Linked DNA regions of Deinococcus aerius. The protein of the gene in region 1 interacts with the protein of each later gene in a pairwise test. Links are inferred from orthologs where the notes say so. Each region holds a gene or a part of one and is shown on either strand. Other genes may lie near its edges.

Region 1 (8,467 bases):
GATCTGAACATCCGGCTGGCCCGGAGCGCCCGGGAGGGTGGCGACAACCTGATCCCCGCCCGTGCCGCTGTCGATCACCCAGATGTTGCCGCTGCCGTCCACCTCCACCCCCTGCGGCGCGGAGAGGCCGCTGGCGACCGTCTCACCGTGCGCGGGCGGAACGGTCTGGATCAGGCGCCCACAACCGGTCAGCAGGGCGAGACCGAGCAGGAACACGGCCGAAGGGGCGGGGCGAGCGGTGGCGGGGCTGGGCATGGGGTCCTCCTGCCCGGTTCACGGGAACCGGCAAGCGTGAGCATGGGCGGACTCGCCTGAAACCGACCTGGAGAGCCTGGCAGCCGACAAACCCCCACCAGCCCCAGTCCTCAATAGAAGTATATGCTACTTTTCGGCTCCCTCACCAGATACGGCCGTCTTCCGCGGGAAAGGCCCACCGTCAGGACCACCGGGGGCGGTGCATCCCGGCGCCGGGAGTGGCAATCTGGGCGGCATGACTGTGCAGATGCCCCTGATCGTGAGCGCCGGGGAGGCGCTGACCGACCTCGTGACCGCCGGAGGCAACGTCTGGCACGCGCACCCGGGAGGCGCGGCCTGGAACGTCGCGCGGGCCTGCGCGCGGCTGGGGGTGCCCAGCGCCTTTGCGGGCGCGGTCGGCCAGGACAACTTCGGGGAGGACCTGCGGCGGGCGGGCGGGGAGGCCGGGCTGGACCCCCGCTTTCTCCAGCAGGTGCCCGCCCCGACCCTCATGGCGGTCGTGTATCAGCTCGACCCGCCCGCCTACCGTTTCCTGGGGGAGAACAGCGCCGACCTGCACTTCGACCCGGCGCGGCTCCCGCAGGGGTGGGAGGGGGCGGCCCGCTGGCTGCACGTGGGCGGCATCAGCCTCGCCCGCTGGCCGCTCGCCGACACCCTGCTGGGCATGATCGGGACCGCGCGCGGGGCAGGGGTCAAGGTCAGCTTCGACCCCAACGCCCGCATCACGCACCGCCACCCCGACTACCCCGCCGTGTTCGAGCGGGTCATCCGCCAGGCCGACCTCCTCAAGTTCAGCGACGAGGACCTGAGCTTCTTCTTCCCGGGCCTGTCCGAGGAGGACGCCCTGCGGCGCGTGCGCGGCCTGAACGCCCGCTGCCCCATCGTGGTGACGCGCGGCGCGCAGGGGGCGACCCTGTACCAGCCCGCCGGCCGGGCGGACCTGCCGACCGTGCCCGTCGCGGTGGCGGACACGGTCGGCGCGGGGGACGCGCTCTGCGCCGGGCTTCTCGTGAGCGCGACCGAGCGCCCGGACGCCCGGTGGACCGAGCACCTGCAGCTCGGGCTGCGCGCCGCCGCCGCCGCCTGCGCCCGCCCCGGCGCCTACGCCCCCACCCGCGCGGACCTGGAGGCATTGGGGGGCGGACGGCCCGGGCTGGGTGGATCAGGAGAGTCAGGTTGAGGACGCTTTTTTCTCCCGCTCCCCCTGCGGGAGACTCGCAGAGCTGCTTGCAGACCGGTACGGCCCCGCAGGGGGAGAGGGGGCGTACGGCGGGCGCAGTATGTCTCCCCGTCCAACCTCCTCCCCCTCCTGCTCAATCCGCTGGCTCTCTGGGCGGGGCGGTCTTGGCTTTGCCCGGTTCAATACGGGCCGGGCGGCGGCTCCTCCCGGCCAGGCTTACACCACCAGGCGCACGTCGTCCTGTTCGGTCATCAGGTGGAGGAAGGCCTCGACGTACTGGGGGTCGAACTGCCGCCCGGCCCCCGCGCGGATCTCGGCCAGGGCGCGGTGGCGGGTCCAGGCGGGCTTGTAGGGCCGCGCACTGATGAGGGCGTCGTACACGTCCACGATGGCGAACAGCCGCGCGGTCTCGGGGATGTCCTTGCCGCGCAGCCCGGCGGGATAGCCGCCGCCGTCCCAGCGCTCGTGGTGGTACCGCACCAGGTCGAGGGTCCCGGCGGGCAGGAAATGCAGGTCCTGCAGCATGTCGTACCCGAGCGCCGCGTGGGTCTGGATGATTCGGCGCTCCTCGGGGTCGAGGGGGCCACGCTTGTGCAGGATGCGGTCGGGAATCGCCAGCTTGCCCAGGTCGTGCAGATACGCGCCCCAGCGCAGCGCCCCCACGCGCTCCTCGTCCCAGCCCAGCCGCTCGGCGAGCCGCACGCTGGTGCTCACCACCCGCGTCGTGTGGCCGCCGGTATCGTCGTCGCGGCGTTCCAGGGCCGCCCCCAGCGAGCGCAGGGTGAGGTCGTTGGCCTCGCGCAGGTCGCGGATCGCCTGCCACTGCCCGAGCTGCGCGCCCATCAGCCGCGCGAAGGAGGCGACGACCGCGATCTCCGCCGCCGCGAAGGCCCCCTCGGGGCGGGCCAGGACGAGCATCCCCAGGTGCTGCGCCGCGCCGCCGTACACCTCCGCAACGTGGTAGCTGGCGCGCTCCTCCCGGCGCAGGAGCGTCAGCACCTCCCCGGCCACCCAGTGGTCGGCCTGCACGCTGCGGCTGTCCTCGTCGCCGGGGTAGATGGGCCGCTGCATGTGGGCGGCGTAGGCCCCGCGCCCCGCCAGGATGACCGGCGTGCCCTGGCGGTAGGCCACAAAGGCGATGTGCGGCGCCACGTCCAGCCCCTGGAGAATTTCCACCCCAGCCCGGCTGATCGCCTCCACGTTCCCGGCCTGCGCCAGCCGTTCGCTGCCGCTCTGGAGCGCCTCGGCCGTCCGGCGCGTCCAGGTCAGCCGCGTAACCGTGACCTTCTCGCGGACGGTCAGGCCCCCCAGCGCCCCGGCCACCAGCAGCCCCCCGAGCAGGTCGGGCAGCTCGCCCGGCCCGTGCAGCACGAGCGAGGCCAAAAAGCCCATGAGGTAGGCGGCGGGCGCCGTCCAGCGCAGCCCCCCGCCCAGCGGCCACGTCACCCCGGCCAACAGCAGCGCCGCGCCGATCAGCAGCCCCAGGTGTCCGACCAGCGCCGCGTATCCCAGAACGCCCAGCCCCAGCACCAGCCACAGGTACGTCAGCACGAGTCGGCGGTTCACGGGGCCACCATAGCACCTGGATGAAGACCTCCTAAATATAATTCCGTACATTCTCATGAGCGCTGCGGCGGGGCGGGCGCGCCGACTCAGCGCCCATTTTTCGGACTTCGCAGTAGACTGTCCCCTGCGAAGGAAGGAGCAGTTATTACGCTGCAAGCATAATGTGATAGACTGATTCCATTCCCGGCCCGCCGGGTTTCCCCTTCCTCTCGTCGTCAGCGAGCCCCCGTTCGGCTGACGCCCACAGACTGGAGCCTCATGACTGGAATCCATCCCGTTGACATCACCAGCGAAGTCAAGACCAACTTCATCAACTACGCGATGAACGTCATCGTGGACCGCGCGCTGCCCGACGTGCGTGACGGTCTCAAGCCCGTGCAGCGGCGGATCATGTACGCGATGCTGCTGGAGGGCCTCGCCCCCAACCACAAGCACGCCAAGAGCGCTTCCGTGGTCGGCGAGGTGATGAAGAAGTACCACCCGCACGGCGACACCTCCATCTACGACGCGATGGTCCGCCTGGGCCAGTGGTGGAACATGCGCTACGCACTGGTGGACCCGCAGGGCAACTTCGGCTCCATCGACGGCGACCCGCCCGCCGCCATGCGCTACACCGAAGCGCGCATGACGAAGGTGGCCGAGGAGGTCCTGGCCGACCTCGAAAAGGAAACCGTCGACCTCAAGCCCAACTACGACGAGACGACCGAGGAGCCCTCGGTGCTGCCGTCGGCGGTGCCCAACCTCCTGATCAACGGGGCGGCGGGCATCGCGGTGGGCATGGCGACGAACATCCCGCCGCACAACCTGACGGAGATCAGCAACGGGCTGCTCGCGCTGATCGACAACCCCAGCATCACGCTCGACGAGATGATGACGCACGTGCTGGGGCCGGACTTCCCGACCGGCGGGCGCATCAGCAGGCAGGGCATCCGCGAGGCGTACGCGACCGGGCACGCGGGGCTCAAGGTGCGCGGCAAGGCCCGCATCGACGAGAAGAACGGGAGAAGCCAGATCATCATCTCCGAGATCCCCTATCAGGTGAACAAGACGAACCTGATCCAGACGATCTCGGCGATGTACAAGGCGGGCAAGATCCCCGACATCTCGGCCCTGCGTGACGAGTCCGACCGCAAGGACCCGGTGCGCATCGTGATCGAGCTCAAGCGCGGCGCGATCCCCACCCTGGTCCTGAACCAGCTCTACAAGTACACCCAGCTCCAGTCCACCTTCACGGTCATCAACCTGAGCATCGTGAACGGCGAGCCGCGCGTGCTGCCGCTCATCGACACCATGCGCGCCTTCCTGGACCACCGCCGCGACGTGGTGACCCGGCGCACCGCCTACGACCTGCGCAAGGCCGAGGAACGCGCCCACGTGTTGGAGGGCCTGATCAAGGCGCTCGACCACATCGATGAGGTCATCTCGCTCATCCGGGGCAGCAACACGGGCGCCGAGGCGCGCGACGTGCTGATGGCCCGCTTCGGCCTCACCGAGATTCAGGCGCAGGCGATCCTCGACATGCGCCTCCAGCGCCTCGTGGGTCTGGAGCGCGAGAAGCTCATGAGCGAGTACGACGAGCTTCAGAAGACCATCGCGCGGCTGCGCTCCATCCTGGGCGACGTGAAGCTGCTGTGGCGCGAGATCAAGAAGGAGATCCGCGACATCCGCGACCGCTACGGCGACGACCGCCGCAGCACGATCACCGACCTGGAGGACGACATCTCCAAGGAGGACCTGATCGCCGTCGAGGACATGGTCATCACGATGACGAAGGCGGGGTACCTCAAGCGCACCAAGCTCGACGCCTACCGGGCGCAGGGCCGCGGCGGGCGCGGGTCGAGCGGCGGCAGGCTGCGCGAGGAGGACATCAACACGAGCGTCTTCGTGGGCTCCACGCACGACTACCTGCTGTTCTTCACGGACCAGGGCCGCGTCTTCCACGAGAAGATCTACGACCTGCCCGAGGCGGGCCGCGACGCCAAGGGCACCCACATCCGCAACCTGATCCCGGGGCTGCGCGAGGACGAGAACATCGCCTCGGTCCTCAGCGTGAAGGGCTTTGACGAGCCGGGCTGCTTCGTCTTCGCCACCAAGCGCGGCATGGTGAAAAAGACCCTGATCACCGAGTACGGCAACATCACCTCGGCGGGCCTGATCGCCATCAACCTCCAGCCCGGCGACGAGCTGATCGGCGTGGACATCCAGCGCGACGGCGACGACGTGGTCCTCGCCACCCGCGAGGGCCAGGCGATGCGCTTCGCGGCGACCGAGGTGCGCGACACCGGCCGCGCCACCCAGGGGGTCATCGGCATCCGCCTGCGCGAGGGTGACGAGGTCGTGAGCATGGCGCTGGTGCCCGGCGGCGACGAGGGCAGCGAGCTGCTGGCGGTCAGCGAGTACGGCCTGGGCAAGCGCACCCCGGTGAGCGACTACCCCAGCAAGGGGCGCGGCGGCCTGGGCGTGATCACCCTCGACGTGACCGACAAGACGGGCAAGCTGGTCGCCCTGACCCACGTGGCCGGGAACGAGGAGCTGATGGTCCTCACCGAGAAGGGCACCGTGATCCGCACCCGCGTCGAGGAGGTCCGCGTGACGGGCCGCAACGCGCAGGGCGTGCGTGTCATCAATATCGGCGAGAAGGACCGCGTCATCAGCGCCTTCCCCATCCGCCGCGAGGACGAGCTGTAAGAGCGCCGCCTCCTTCGGCAGTGCCCGGTCGCAACGGCCGGGCGCTTCTTTTCGGGGTCCAACCCCGGGCGAGTCGGCGCCTACCCCACCTTGCAACATCCATTTGGGGGGACGCCTTCTATGAGCGCCTCCTGAGGTCGGCGCCGGGCTGGTGGCCCCCTCTTTCCCGTTGTGGCGCGGCTCCACCACCCCTCCCCCACGGTCGAGCTTTGTAAGCTAAATACTGCTTAAAGAAACAAAAGTGTTTACAAAATGCCTGACTTCGGTTACACTGTGACCTGTGCCGGGATGTGCCCGGCGGCCCGCAAAACCAACGCCCAGGAGGCGACCCCAATGACACAGTCCAACTCCCTGACCAAGACCTTCGTTGACACCGTCACCTACCGCCCCGGCGCCGTGATCCTGTACCCCGGCAAGAGCGACATGCTCTACCGCGTCGCCTCCGGCCTGGTGCGTGTCCACACCATGGACGACGACGGCAACGGCCTGACCCTGCGCTACGTGAAGCCCGGCGAGTACTTCGGCGAGGAGGCGCTGGCGGGCGTGAACCGCGCCTACTTCGCGGAGGCCGTGACCGACTCCACCGTGGACGTGATCAACCCCGCGCTGATGACCGCCGAGGACAACCTCGTGGTCACCACCCACCTCGTCAAGACGCTGGAGCGCGCCTACGAGAGCATCTACCGCCTGGTCGGCAAGCGGCTGCGCGCCCGGATCGCCGGCGAGCTGCTGGAGCTCAAGGACACGGCCCTCGCCACCCAGCTCGACTCCGGCGAGACGATGATCTACGCCACCCACGACGAGCTGGCCGCCGCCGTCGGCTCGGTGCGCGAGACGGTCACCAAGGTCGTCGGCGAACTCAGCCGCGAGGGCGTGATCAGCGCCGGCTACGGCAAGATCACCCTCAAAGACGAGCGGGCCCTCTCGCAGATCGCCGCGGCGTGATCCCGCCTCTCCCCCAGACCGTCCGGTTCACGCCGGGCGGTTTTTGCTGTTGGTGGTGGGGAGGCCTGCCTAGGGTCCCCACTCGTCCAGACGCGGGGGACAACTCGGGTTAGCGTGCCCGGTACACTTGCAGCCATGACGACCCCGACCTTTACCCCCGGGCGGCCCCTGCGGGTCGCCGTGATCGGCAGCGGCCCCAGCGGCATCTATGCGGCGGAGGCCCTGACCAAGCAGACTGGCCTCCCGGTCGAGGTGGACGTGTTCGACCGCCTCCCCACCCCCTACGGCCTGGTGCGCTACGGGGTGGCGCCCGACCACCTCACGATCAAGAGCGTGACCAAGGGCTTCGAGAAGACGCTCTCGGATCCCCGGGTGCGCTTCCTGGGCAATGTGGAGTTCGGGACCGACCTCACCTATGAGGAAGTGAAAGCCCACTACGACGCGATCATCTACACCGTCGGCGCCTCCTCCGACCGCCGCCTGGGGATTCCGGGCGAGGACCTGAAGGGCTCCATGAGCGCGACCGAGTTCGTCGCCTGGTACAACGGCCACCCGGACGCGGCGGCGCGCGAGCTGGTGCTGAACGCGACCGGCGTGGCGGTGGTCGGGGTGGGGAACGTGGCCCTGGACGTGAGCCGCATCCTCGTCAAGACGGTGGGCGAACTGCACGCCAGCGACATCGCCGCCCACGCGCTGAAGGCGCTTGAACACAGCCACGTGCGGGACGTGTGGGTGCTGGGCCGGCGCGGGCCCCTCCAGGCCAAGTTCACGACCAAGGAATTGCGCGAGTTCGGGGAGCTGGAGGGCGCGGACCCCATCGTGAAACCCGGGGAGATCGCGGTGAGCGAGGCGGAGGAGGCGACGGTCACCGACAACGTGGTCAAGAAGAACCTGGAGGTGCTGCGCGACTTCGCCGCCCGGACGCCGGGGGGCAAGGAGCGCCGCGTCCACCTGCGGTTCCTCGTCTCCCCCGTCGAGATTCTGGACGACGGCGAGGGCCACGTGGGCGGCCTGAGGATTGAGCGCAACCGCCTGGACGAGCAGGGCAACGCGGTCGGGACCGGCGAGTACGAGACCTTGCCGGTGCAGATGGTGCTGCGCTCGGTGGGGTACAAGGGCGTGGCCCTGCCCGGCGTGCCCTTCAACGAGCGCCAGGGTGTGATCCCCAACGTGGAGGGCCGGGTCGAGGGCCGCCCGGGCGAGTACACGGCGGGCTGGATCAAGCGCGGCCCCAGCGGCGTGATCGGTACGAACAGGAAGGATGCGGTGGACACGGTGGCGCACCTGCTGGCGGACGCGAGGGCCGGGGCCTTGCCCCTCGCCCCCGACGCCACCCGCGAGGCCGTGGACACGTTGCTGCGGCAGAAGGGCGTGGACGTGTACACCTTCCACGACTGGCGGGAGCTGGACGCCCACGAACTCGCCCAGGGCCAGGCGCAGGGCCGCCCCCGCGCCAAGGTCGTCCACCGGCACGAGATGCTGACCCACCGCCGCAAGGGGGAACTGGCGGGGGGCTGAGCATCGGGACACCGGGGGCCGGGGGACAGGCGTTCCCCCGGCCCTCTGCCATACTCCCGGCGATGCAGAGCGAGCCGTCCTCCCGCACAGACGTTCTGGTGATCGGCGGCGGCCCGGCGGGGCTGTACGCCGCCTTCTACGCGGGCTGGCGCGGCCTGAGCGTGCGGGTGCTGGAGGCCCGCGGCGAGCCCGGCGGGCAACTGATGGCCCTCTACCCCGACAAGACCGTGTACGACGCGCCGGGCTCGCCACAGGTGCGGGCCGCCGATCTGGTCGCCGCGCTGCTGGCGCAACTGGGACCGCTGGACGTGCAGG
Region 2 (8,337 bases), on another replicon or contig:
TGGAGTGCGATGTGGACCTGTTCCGGGCGCATGGCCGCGCCGGGCGGCACGCGGAGGCGCTGGGGGTGTACGGCGGCCCCTTTCTCGACGGGCTGGGCGTGGCGCTCGGGCCTGACCTGGAGGAATGGCTCTTCGAGACCCGGGAGGCCCTGGGGCGCGAGGCCCGCTCGGCGCACCTGACCCTGGCCGAGCGCCGCCTGGCCCTGGGGGACTTGACTGAAGCGGCAGCGGGCGCCGAGCGTGCCTACGTCGTCCCAGGGGCACCGCCCCCCGATCCCGCTGACCTCCCGCGCCTGCACCGGCTGCTCCAGCCCGCCGGTCATCCCCTCGCGGAGACCGTGCGCCGCGAGGCCGACGAACTGGAGGTGCCGCTGACCGCCGCCCCTTCCCCGGTGACGGCGCCGCCCCTGCTCGGGCGAATGGCTGAGCGGGCGGCGCTGGAGGCTCTGGGGCCCGGGCAGGTGGCCTGGGTGAGCGGACCGGCGGGGACCGGCAAGAGCGCGCTGCTCGCCGCCCTGACCGCGCAGGGGGGTTGGCGGGTCCTGCCGGGACGCCCGGGCCTGCCGCTCGCCACCCTGGAACCGCTCGCCCCACGCCTTGCGGGCACCGCCGACGCCCTCGCGGCCCTCTCGGATAGCCGCCTGCGGGTCGCCCTCGACGGCTGGGAGGATGCCGACGAGGCCACCCGCGCGGCCCTGACGCTCGCCGCCCGGCAGCGGCCCGGCGCGGCGCTGGTGATCGCGGCCCGTGATCCCCCGGCCCTGCCCATCGACCTGCACCTCACGCTCGGCCCGCTCACGCCCGCCGAGCTTGCGGCCCACCCGGGGGCCTTCGAGGCCACGGCGGGACACCCCTCGCTGCTGGCGGCCTTCCTGCGCGGCGCCCCTCCCGACCAGACCCTCGACGCCCACCTGAACGCCCTGCCCCCGCCTGCCCGCGAGGTTTACCTCACGCTGGCGCTCCAGGCCGCGCCGAATCTGGCTGCCACCCGCGCGGCGCTGCGGCTTCCGGCGGCTGACTTTGCCCGGACGCTTGATCTCTTGGCCCGTGAGGGGCTGTGTACCCCCGGGGGAGAGGTGAGAACGCCGGGCACGGTGCGGGAACTGCTGAATGTTCAACCCGCTCACGCAGCGCTTCGCCACCTGCACCTCGCCCGCGCGCACCCGGAGGGCCGGGGATGGCCGCACTGGCAGGCAGCTCGCGCCCTCTGGGAGGAGGAAGACCACCCTGCCGCAGCCCGGGCCGCCCATGCCTATGCCAGCGAGGAGATGAAGCGGGGGTACCCAGGGCAGGCTGCCGCGACGCTGGAGGGGGCGCCGCAGACGGGGGAGGTGCGGCTGTTGCGGGCGTGGGCGCTCTTGCAGCTTGGCGAGGCCTTGCGGGCAGGAGAGGTCGTTGCGGACCTGCCGACTCTTGCCGGGGTCACGGCGTGCCGCGCGGTGGCGGCCTACCAGTTGGGCCGGTACGACCAGGCCCTGGCCCTCGCCGAACAGTTGCCCGGTGACGGCAGCTTGGACGCGGCCCATGGGGCGATGGTGCGGGGCCATGTGGCGCTGCGGGAGAATCGGCAGAGGGAGGCGCAGGGACAGTACCGCCGCGCGGCAGCCCTCTACAGGCTGAACGGGACCACCCCACTGGCGCTGACCGCTGAGAACCTGCTGGCCAGCATGGCGGTACAACAGGGCGCGGAGCCCTGGGCGACCTTCGCCCCCCTGCTGGAAGCCAGCCAGCCTTATCCCCCGCAGCGCGCGGTGATCCTGAGCAACTTGGCGGACTGTCTTTCGCCTGCTGAAACGACGGACCCCGTCCTTTTCCACCAAGCGGAACAGCTCTATCAGGAAGCGGCCGCGCTCTATGAACTGCTCGGCAATCGGAGCGGGCAGGCGCGAGTCCTCAACGCCCGTGGGGTCAACTTCCACGTCCATGGTGACCACCAGCGGGCGCGTGAGCTGTACGAACAAGCATTGAGGCTCCTCTCTGGCGGCGGCAATCTCCGGCTCATGGGCCTGGTCCTGAGTAACCTCAGTGAGGTTGAAGGCAACCTGACTCAGTTTGACGACGCGCTCAACCTTCTGGAACGGGCGGGCCACCTGGGGCTGGTGCAGACCATTCGGAGTAACGCGAGGCTCACCCAGGTCTCGGAACCCATCCTGGTTCTGCCACCTGCAATGGAGGGCAAAGGCCACCATGGGTAATTCAAAGCAACGCTGGAAGAGGCTGACGATTGTTGTCGCTGGCTTTTGTGCCCCCCTTTCTGGTTCCTCTGCTGGGACGACTCCACCACCTTCCCCATTCGCATCGGGACCCGTTCAACAGGAGATGGTGTTCAGGGACGGCTACGTGCGGCTCTTCTACGCACCCCAGACAGAAGGCCTGGCGTGGAAGGTTGGCAGTCAGAGGGAGGCCTGTGAGAAACCGCCCGGCACATCCTTCTCCCCTGTGTACAGATGCAAGGTCCCATCAGAGGCGGCGCTGGGGGAACAAGACGTCTTCCTGATAGACGGCGGGCAGCAGTCCGGGGTTGTGGACACGGTCACTGTATTGCCCGAGGTGCCGGAGTACACCGCAAAGGTACAGCCGGGTCTTGGAACGAAGAGTTTCCCGACACGGGATATACAGTTTCTCAAGCCCTCCTCCGCGCCCGGGGTGCGGAACCCGGACGTGGACCGGATCAATAGGATCATTCGGTCGTCGGGCCGCGCCTCTCCCTCCTTTGACCTCCGGGCACGGCAACTGGCGGACGGCCGGGTGGTGGTAACGCCCGCGGAGGCTGACCTCATGGGAAGAATCGCGGGGGTGAGGGGCTCGGTCCTGCCCGCCATCACCGGGTTGCCCCCCCGGCGCATAGCCCCCCTGGCAGGCTGGAAGCAACCCCTCAATGAGGCCGTCACCCTGACCCCGCGCCCGACGCTTCTGCGCGGTGTGCCCATGGGCGCCATCCTGCCCGACACGCTGCGGCAAAACCAGCGGGAGCTGCTGAAGGGCGTCAACGGGGAGGCCATCCGGCGGGCCCTGTCCAGTCTCCGGGGGGGAGTCAACAGCCGCGTCTACGCCCCCAACGGCCGGGTCGAGGCCTATTTCAGGGGGCTGGGAGTGTCGGGGGACGGCATGGACCTCTGCGCGACCTCCTACTCGCTTCCAATCCTCTCGGCGGATGAGGCTCGAGTGCTTGGGGCCATCTACGCCGAGCCGGACAACCTTCCTGCGGACATCGCCCCGACGAAGGAACTGGGCACGGAGACCACGGCACCCCCCAACCCCGCCGCCCAGCGTAAGAGCGAGCAGGCCGGGCACGAGGAGAACGTCGGGACCCTGGAGGCGGTCAGGCCGTCCCCTCGCCCAGGGAAGTACCGGCCAATCATTTACGTCATCGACACCATGACCGAGGACGAGGCGGGTCGGCAAAGGGATGACTATGTCAGCCGTGATGGGGCCGGAACGCCGCATTACGGCCATGGAAGACATATTGCTGCCATTATCAAGCAGCTCTTTGAGGCTCCCCCCGAAGACCTGGTGAGCCTGGCGGCCTGCGACTCGAGTGGACGTTGCGCGACCCCCAAGGTCATTCACGCTATCTGTCAGGCGATCATGGCGCGGCGCACAACAGGACGGCCCGTACTCGTCAACCTGAGCCTGAGTACGCCAGTTCCCGGGAAGTATCTCCGGCAGGTCATTGACCTGGCCGTTCGGGAAGGCGTCATGTTCGTGGCCGCCCACGGCAGTGGCACGCCGCTGCGGCCAGGCAGCTACGAGTGCCGCGAACTGCAGGACGAGGACCAGTGCCACTACTTTCCTGCCGATTGGAGTGCAGTGGCGGGGCCACTGGGCCAGCACGTCATCAGTGTGGCGGCATTGGAGCGCGCGGACGGTTCCAGCCAGTGGTCTGACTATCCATACGGGCGGGTCGTGCTGGCGGGCGGCAGGAACATTCCGCCGGACGTCCGGGCTCCAGGTGTCTTCTACTTCCCATCGCCTGAAACCCCGAACTCGGCAGGCGAGCGTTTCCGCTTTCCAGGAACCTCATTTGCGGCGCCCGTGGTCACCGGGCTGCTGGCTCAGCTCATGAGTACCGGCACCCGGCAAAAGCCGAGCGAATGGACGGGTGGACTTGACCTGACGAAGGGGCCATAAGGAGGGCGCCCGGCTGTCTACATGCCGGGCGCCCTCGGTCGAGCTTCTTTTACACGCTAATCTCCGCAAACCGCGCGTTCTCCTGGATAAACCTCTTGCGCGGCGCCACTTCGTTGCCCATCAGGTTCTCGAAGACCTCGTTGGCGATGATCAGGTCCTCGACCCGCACCTGCTTCAAGGCCCGCGTCTCGGGGTTCATCGTCGTGTCCCAGAGCTGGTCAGCGTTCATCTCGCCGAGCCCCTTGAAGCGCTGAATCTCGTACTTCTTGCCTTCCTTGTTCGCGCGGGCCACGTGTGCCTTGAGTTCCTCCTCGGTGTAGAGGTAGGTGCCCTTCTTCTCGCGGCCCACCATGATGCGGTACAGCGGCGGCTGCGCGATGTAGAGGTAGCCCGCCTCGACGACCGGGCGCATGTAGCGGTAGAAGAACGTGAGCAGCAGCGTGGCGATGTGCCCGCCGTCCATGTCCGCGTCCGTCATGATGATGATCTTGTGGTAGCGGAGGTTGGAGAGGTCGAAGTGCATCCGGTCCCCGGTGCCCTCCACGCCCGCGCCGATCGCCCCGATGAGCGCCCGAATCTCGGCGTTCTTCAGGATCTTGTTCAGCTCGGCCTTCTCGACGTTCAGGATCTTGCCGCGCAGGGGGAGGATCGCCTGGAAGCGGCGCTCACGCCCACCCTTGGCCGAGCCTCCGGCCGAGATGCCCTCCACGATGAAGAGTTCGCTCTCGCTGGGGTCCTGGCTGGAGCAGTCGGCGAGCTTGCCCGGCAGGTCATCGTTCTCCAGCGGGTTGGAGCGCCGGACGATATCGCGGGCCTTGCGGGCGGCCTCGCGGGCGCGGGCGGCCTCGGCGGCCTTCTCCACGATGGTGCGGCCGATCTTGGGGTTCTCTTCGAGAAACTCCGCGAACTTCTCGCCGACAATCGCGTTCACGGCGGTCTGCGCCTCACTGTTCAGCAGCTTGACCTTCGCCTGCGACTCGAACTGCGGGTCGCCCAGCTTGACCGACACGACGCAGTAGATGCCCTCCAGCAGGTCGTCGCCGCTGGGAACCGGGTTGCCGGACTTGATGAGGTTCTTGTCCTTGGCATACTTGTTCAGGATGCGCGTGTAGGCGGTCTTGAAACCGGTCAGCGGCGTGCCCCCGTCGCGGGTGCGGATCATGTTCGCGTACGTCAGGATGTTGTCGCTGGAGTACGTGTTCGCGTGGATGAAGGCGACTTCCACCTCCACATCCGCGTGGGTGCCGCGCATCACGATGGGCTGGTCGTACAGCAGCTTGCCGTCGTCGAGCACGAGCGCGCGGGCGAAGTTGGCGATGCCGCCCTTCTCGTGAAAGACCTCTTCCCGAATCTCCCCGGCGTGCAGCTCGGTGCGCTCGTCGCGGACAACAATCTTCAGGCCGGTCAGGTAGGCCAGCTCGCGCAGGCGGCCCCGAATGCGGTCGTAGTTGAACTTGTTCTCGAACTCGCTGAAGACGGCGGGGTCGGGGTGGAAGGTGACCTTGGTGGCCCACTTCACGTCCTTGGGGGTGGGGCCGGCCACCTCCAGCGGCGTGGTCACGGCGCCCCGCTCGAAGCGGATGTGGTGCAGCTTGCCGCCCTTGTTGACCGTCACGTCGAGGTAGGTGGACAGCGCGTTCACCACGCTGGAACCCACCCCGTGCAGGCCGCCGGACACTTTGTAGGCGCCGCCGCCGAACTTGCCGCCCGCATGCAGCTCGGTGAAGATGACCTCGATGGCGGGGCGGTTCTCGGACTTCATCACGTCCACGGGGATGCCGCGCCCGTTGTCGGTGACGGTGGCCGAGCCGTCGGCGTGCATGATGACGTGGACCTCGGTGGCGAAGCCCCCCAGGCCCTCGTCGATGGCGTTGTCGATAATCTCGGTGAGGAGCTGGTGGTAGCCGTCCACGCCCGTGCCGCCCTGCACGTACATGCCGGGCCGCTTGCGAACCGCTTCCAGCCCCTTGAGAATCGAGATGGAGCTGGCGTCGTATTCGTGAGTCTGCGTCATGGTCCTCCTGCGTGGCCCCGGACTGGGGCCGATGAGACGTGAATTCGGAAGCTGTGTTCCCGAAAAAAGGGCGCTGCGTGCGCCTCCGAAGTCCCTCAAGTATATACCCATAGTCGAAATGGGTCAAATGGATTACGTATTAGACATAATAGAGGTGACCGACTTCTCCTCTCCGGCCCTGGCCGAAAAGCCGTCTGGCACGCCTTCGCCGCCCGCGGGTGGCAGGAACGTATTGCCAGGCCCGGCCCGGACAACGGCGCGCCCTTCACGCCGGGACGCCGCGCGGGCAGAATGGGAGCCGCATGCGCCGCGCCGTCCTTCTCCTCACCGCCCTGCTCGCCAGCGGTTCGTTCACCCGAGCCCAGACTGGGGAAACGCCGTCAGAGGGGGCCCCGAGCGTCACCCTGAGGCGGTTGCCGAGTACGTCCCAGGCCTGCGGGCTGCCCGCCGGGCCGCTGCCCACCGCGACGCGGGCCGTGTTCATCCTGGACACCAGCGGCTCCATGCGCGGCCTCGGGGACGGGCGGGCGAACATCTTCGGGCGCGTCAAGACTGCCGTGAACGCCTACGTCCGCGCCCGCAACCCCGACCGGGTGGATCTGGTGACCTTCGACAGCGGGCCGCGCTTCAGCCGGAGCTACGCCCTGCCGGGCGACCGGGGCCGCTGGAACACCGACCTCGCCGCGCTGCGGGCGAACGGGCAGAACACCTACCTGTACCGCAGCGTGGCGCGGGCGCTCGCGCCGTTGAGTAGGGACCGGCGCTACGCCACGACCGTGTTCATCCTGACCGACGGCATCGACAACGACCCTGACCCCGCCTACACGGCCCGGCGGGCACTGGCCGCCTTCCGCGCCCCCGGCCCCCTCGACGCGCTGTACTACGTGGCGCTGGGCACCGAGATCCCCGCCGACGCCCGCGCCGCCCTGCGGGAGAATGCCGCCACGCAGGGACTCACCGTGCCCGCCGGCCAGGTGCCGACACTGGGGGCGTTCGGAAACAGCCTCGCCAGCGTCACCGACCCCGAACGGGTGAGTGTTCCCTTTCCCGACGGCACGCGGCTGACCCTGGCCCCGGGGGACGCGGCGGGGCAGGTCCGCCTGGTGGACGGGGTGGTGCGGGACGGGGCCGCGCGGCTGGGGGTGAGTGGGCGTCTGCCGTCCGGCACGCCCGCCCTGCTGTGCGCGCCGCCCGTCAGGCCGGGGGGACACCCGCGCCGGGTGCTCCTGCGGCTCAACGTCGCCCCCGCCCCGCGCCTGACCTGGCTGAACCCCGGGGCCGACCGCACCCTCCGGGTCGGCGAAACGGTCACCCTCCGCTACCGCCTGGGGACAGACACGCCGCCGGGAGGGCTGACCCTGCGACTTCCGGCGGGTCTGACCGGAAGCCTGCTGCGGCTCCCCGGCGAGCGCGAGGTCGGGGTGCATCTGGAGAACGCGGGGCTGACGGCGGGCCGCACGGTCCAGCCGGTCCTGACGCTGGCGGATGGCCGCCGCCTGGCGCTGCCGGGCATCACGGGGAGCCCCGCGGTCGGAGCTGTCCCGCTGGGCGCCGGGGAGGCCCGCTTCCGTCCCGACCCTCGCCTGCTGGCGGGGCTGGGCGGGCTGCTCCTACTCGGCCTGCTCGGCGTGGCGCTGCGGGCCTGGCGGCGTCGGCGGCCCCGCCCGGTTCGCCGCGTCGTCCAACCGGCCCCCGTCCCCACCGTCGAGGGCATTCGCTACAGCGAGGACCGGACCCTGGCGCTGGTGGGGCAGGACGGGCGGGTGACGGCGGTGCCCATGCCGCTCGGCGGACCCTTCGACCTGGGGCAGGTCGGGCGGGTGCCGCACCTCAGCGGGCTGCGGCTGGAACAGGACCGCGAGGGCCTGCGCGTGCGCCGCCTGCCCCCCGACCTGGAGGTGAGCCAGGGCGCCCGGCTGGTGCGCGAGGAGGACGTGGTGCGCCCCGGCACCCTGCTCGGCGTGGCGGTCGCCCGCCCCGCCCGCTCGCCCCACCCGCCGCTGGGCACCCTGGTCGGGCTGGGGCTGCCGCTGCGCCTGCGCGCCGAGGGGGTGACCCTCCACGTCACCGGCCCCTACGGTGACCACGCGCTGACCCTGAGCCCGGGCGTCACCGACCTGGGGGAAGCCTTCCGCGCGCGCGCCCTGCACGGGCTGAAGGTCGCCCCCAGCGGACCGCATGTCCTCCTCGCC

The links.
Region 2: the proteins of gyrA (region 1) and DAERI_RS01750 interact in binary tests that used the Escherichia coli proteins (3 or more experiments, as listed by UniProt). The link is inferred for Deinococcus aerius from one-to-one orthologs.

The regions. Positions count from the first base shown.
Region 1 is NZ_BFAG01000003.1:203,057-211,523, forward strand. What follows is about bases 2,868-5,974. They hold gyrA (DNA gyrase subunit A), read left to right. Parts: upstream 2,868-3,259; coding sequence 3,260-5,689; downstream 5,690-5,974. Other genes in these bases: DAERI_RS05875 (HD-GYP domain-containing protein), read right to left, coding at 2,868-3,001. Outside these bases: DAERI_RS05865 (ScyD/ScyE family protein), read right to left, coding at 1-255; DAERI_RS05870 (carbohydrate kinase family protein), read left to right, coding at 491-1,435; more of DAERI_RS05875, read right to left, coding at 1,652-2,867; DAERI_RS05885 (helix-turn-helix domain-containing protein), read left to right, coding at 6,023-6,634; DAERI_RS05890 (FAD-dependent oxidoreductase), read left to right, coding at 6,770-8,152; DAERI_RS05895 (NAD(P)/FAD-dependent oxidoreductase), read left to right, coding at 8,215-8,467. UniProt on the Escherichia coli protein: A type II topoisomerase that negatively supercoils closed circular double-stranded (ds) DNA in an ATP-dependent manner to maintain chromosomes in an underwound state.
Region 2 is NZ_BFAG01000001.1:377,367-385,703, forward strand. Bases 3,664-6,640 are described here. They hold DAERI_RS01750 (DNA topoisomerase subunit B), read right to left. Parts: upstream 6,146-6,640; coding sequence 4,181-6,145; downstream 3,664-4,180. Other genes in these bases: DAERI_RS01745 (S8/S53 family peptidase), read left to right, coding at 3,664-4,131; DAERI_RS01755 (vWA domain-containing protein), read left to right, coding at 6,448-6,640. Also shown: DAERI_RS01740 (tetratricopeptide repeat protein), read left to right, coding at 1-2,195; more of DAERI_RS01745, read left to right, coding at 2,779-3,663; more of DAERI_RS01755, read left to right, coding at 6,641-8,337. UniProt on the Escherichia coli protein: DNA gyrase negatively supercoils closed circular double-stranded DNA in an ATP-dependent manner to maintain chromosomes in an underwound state.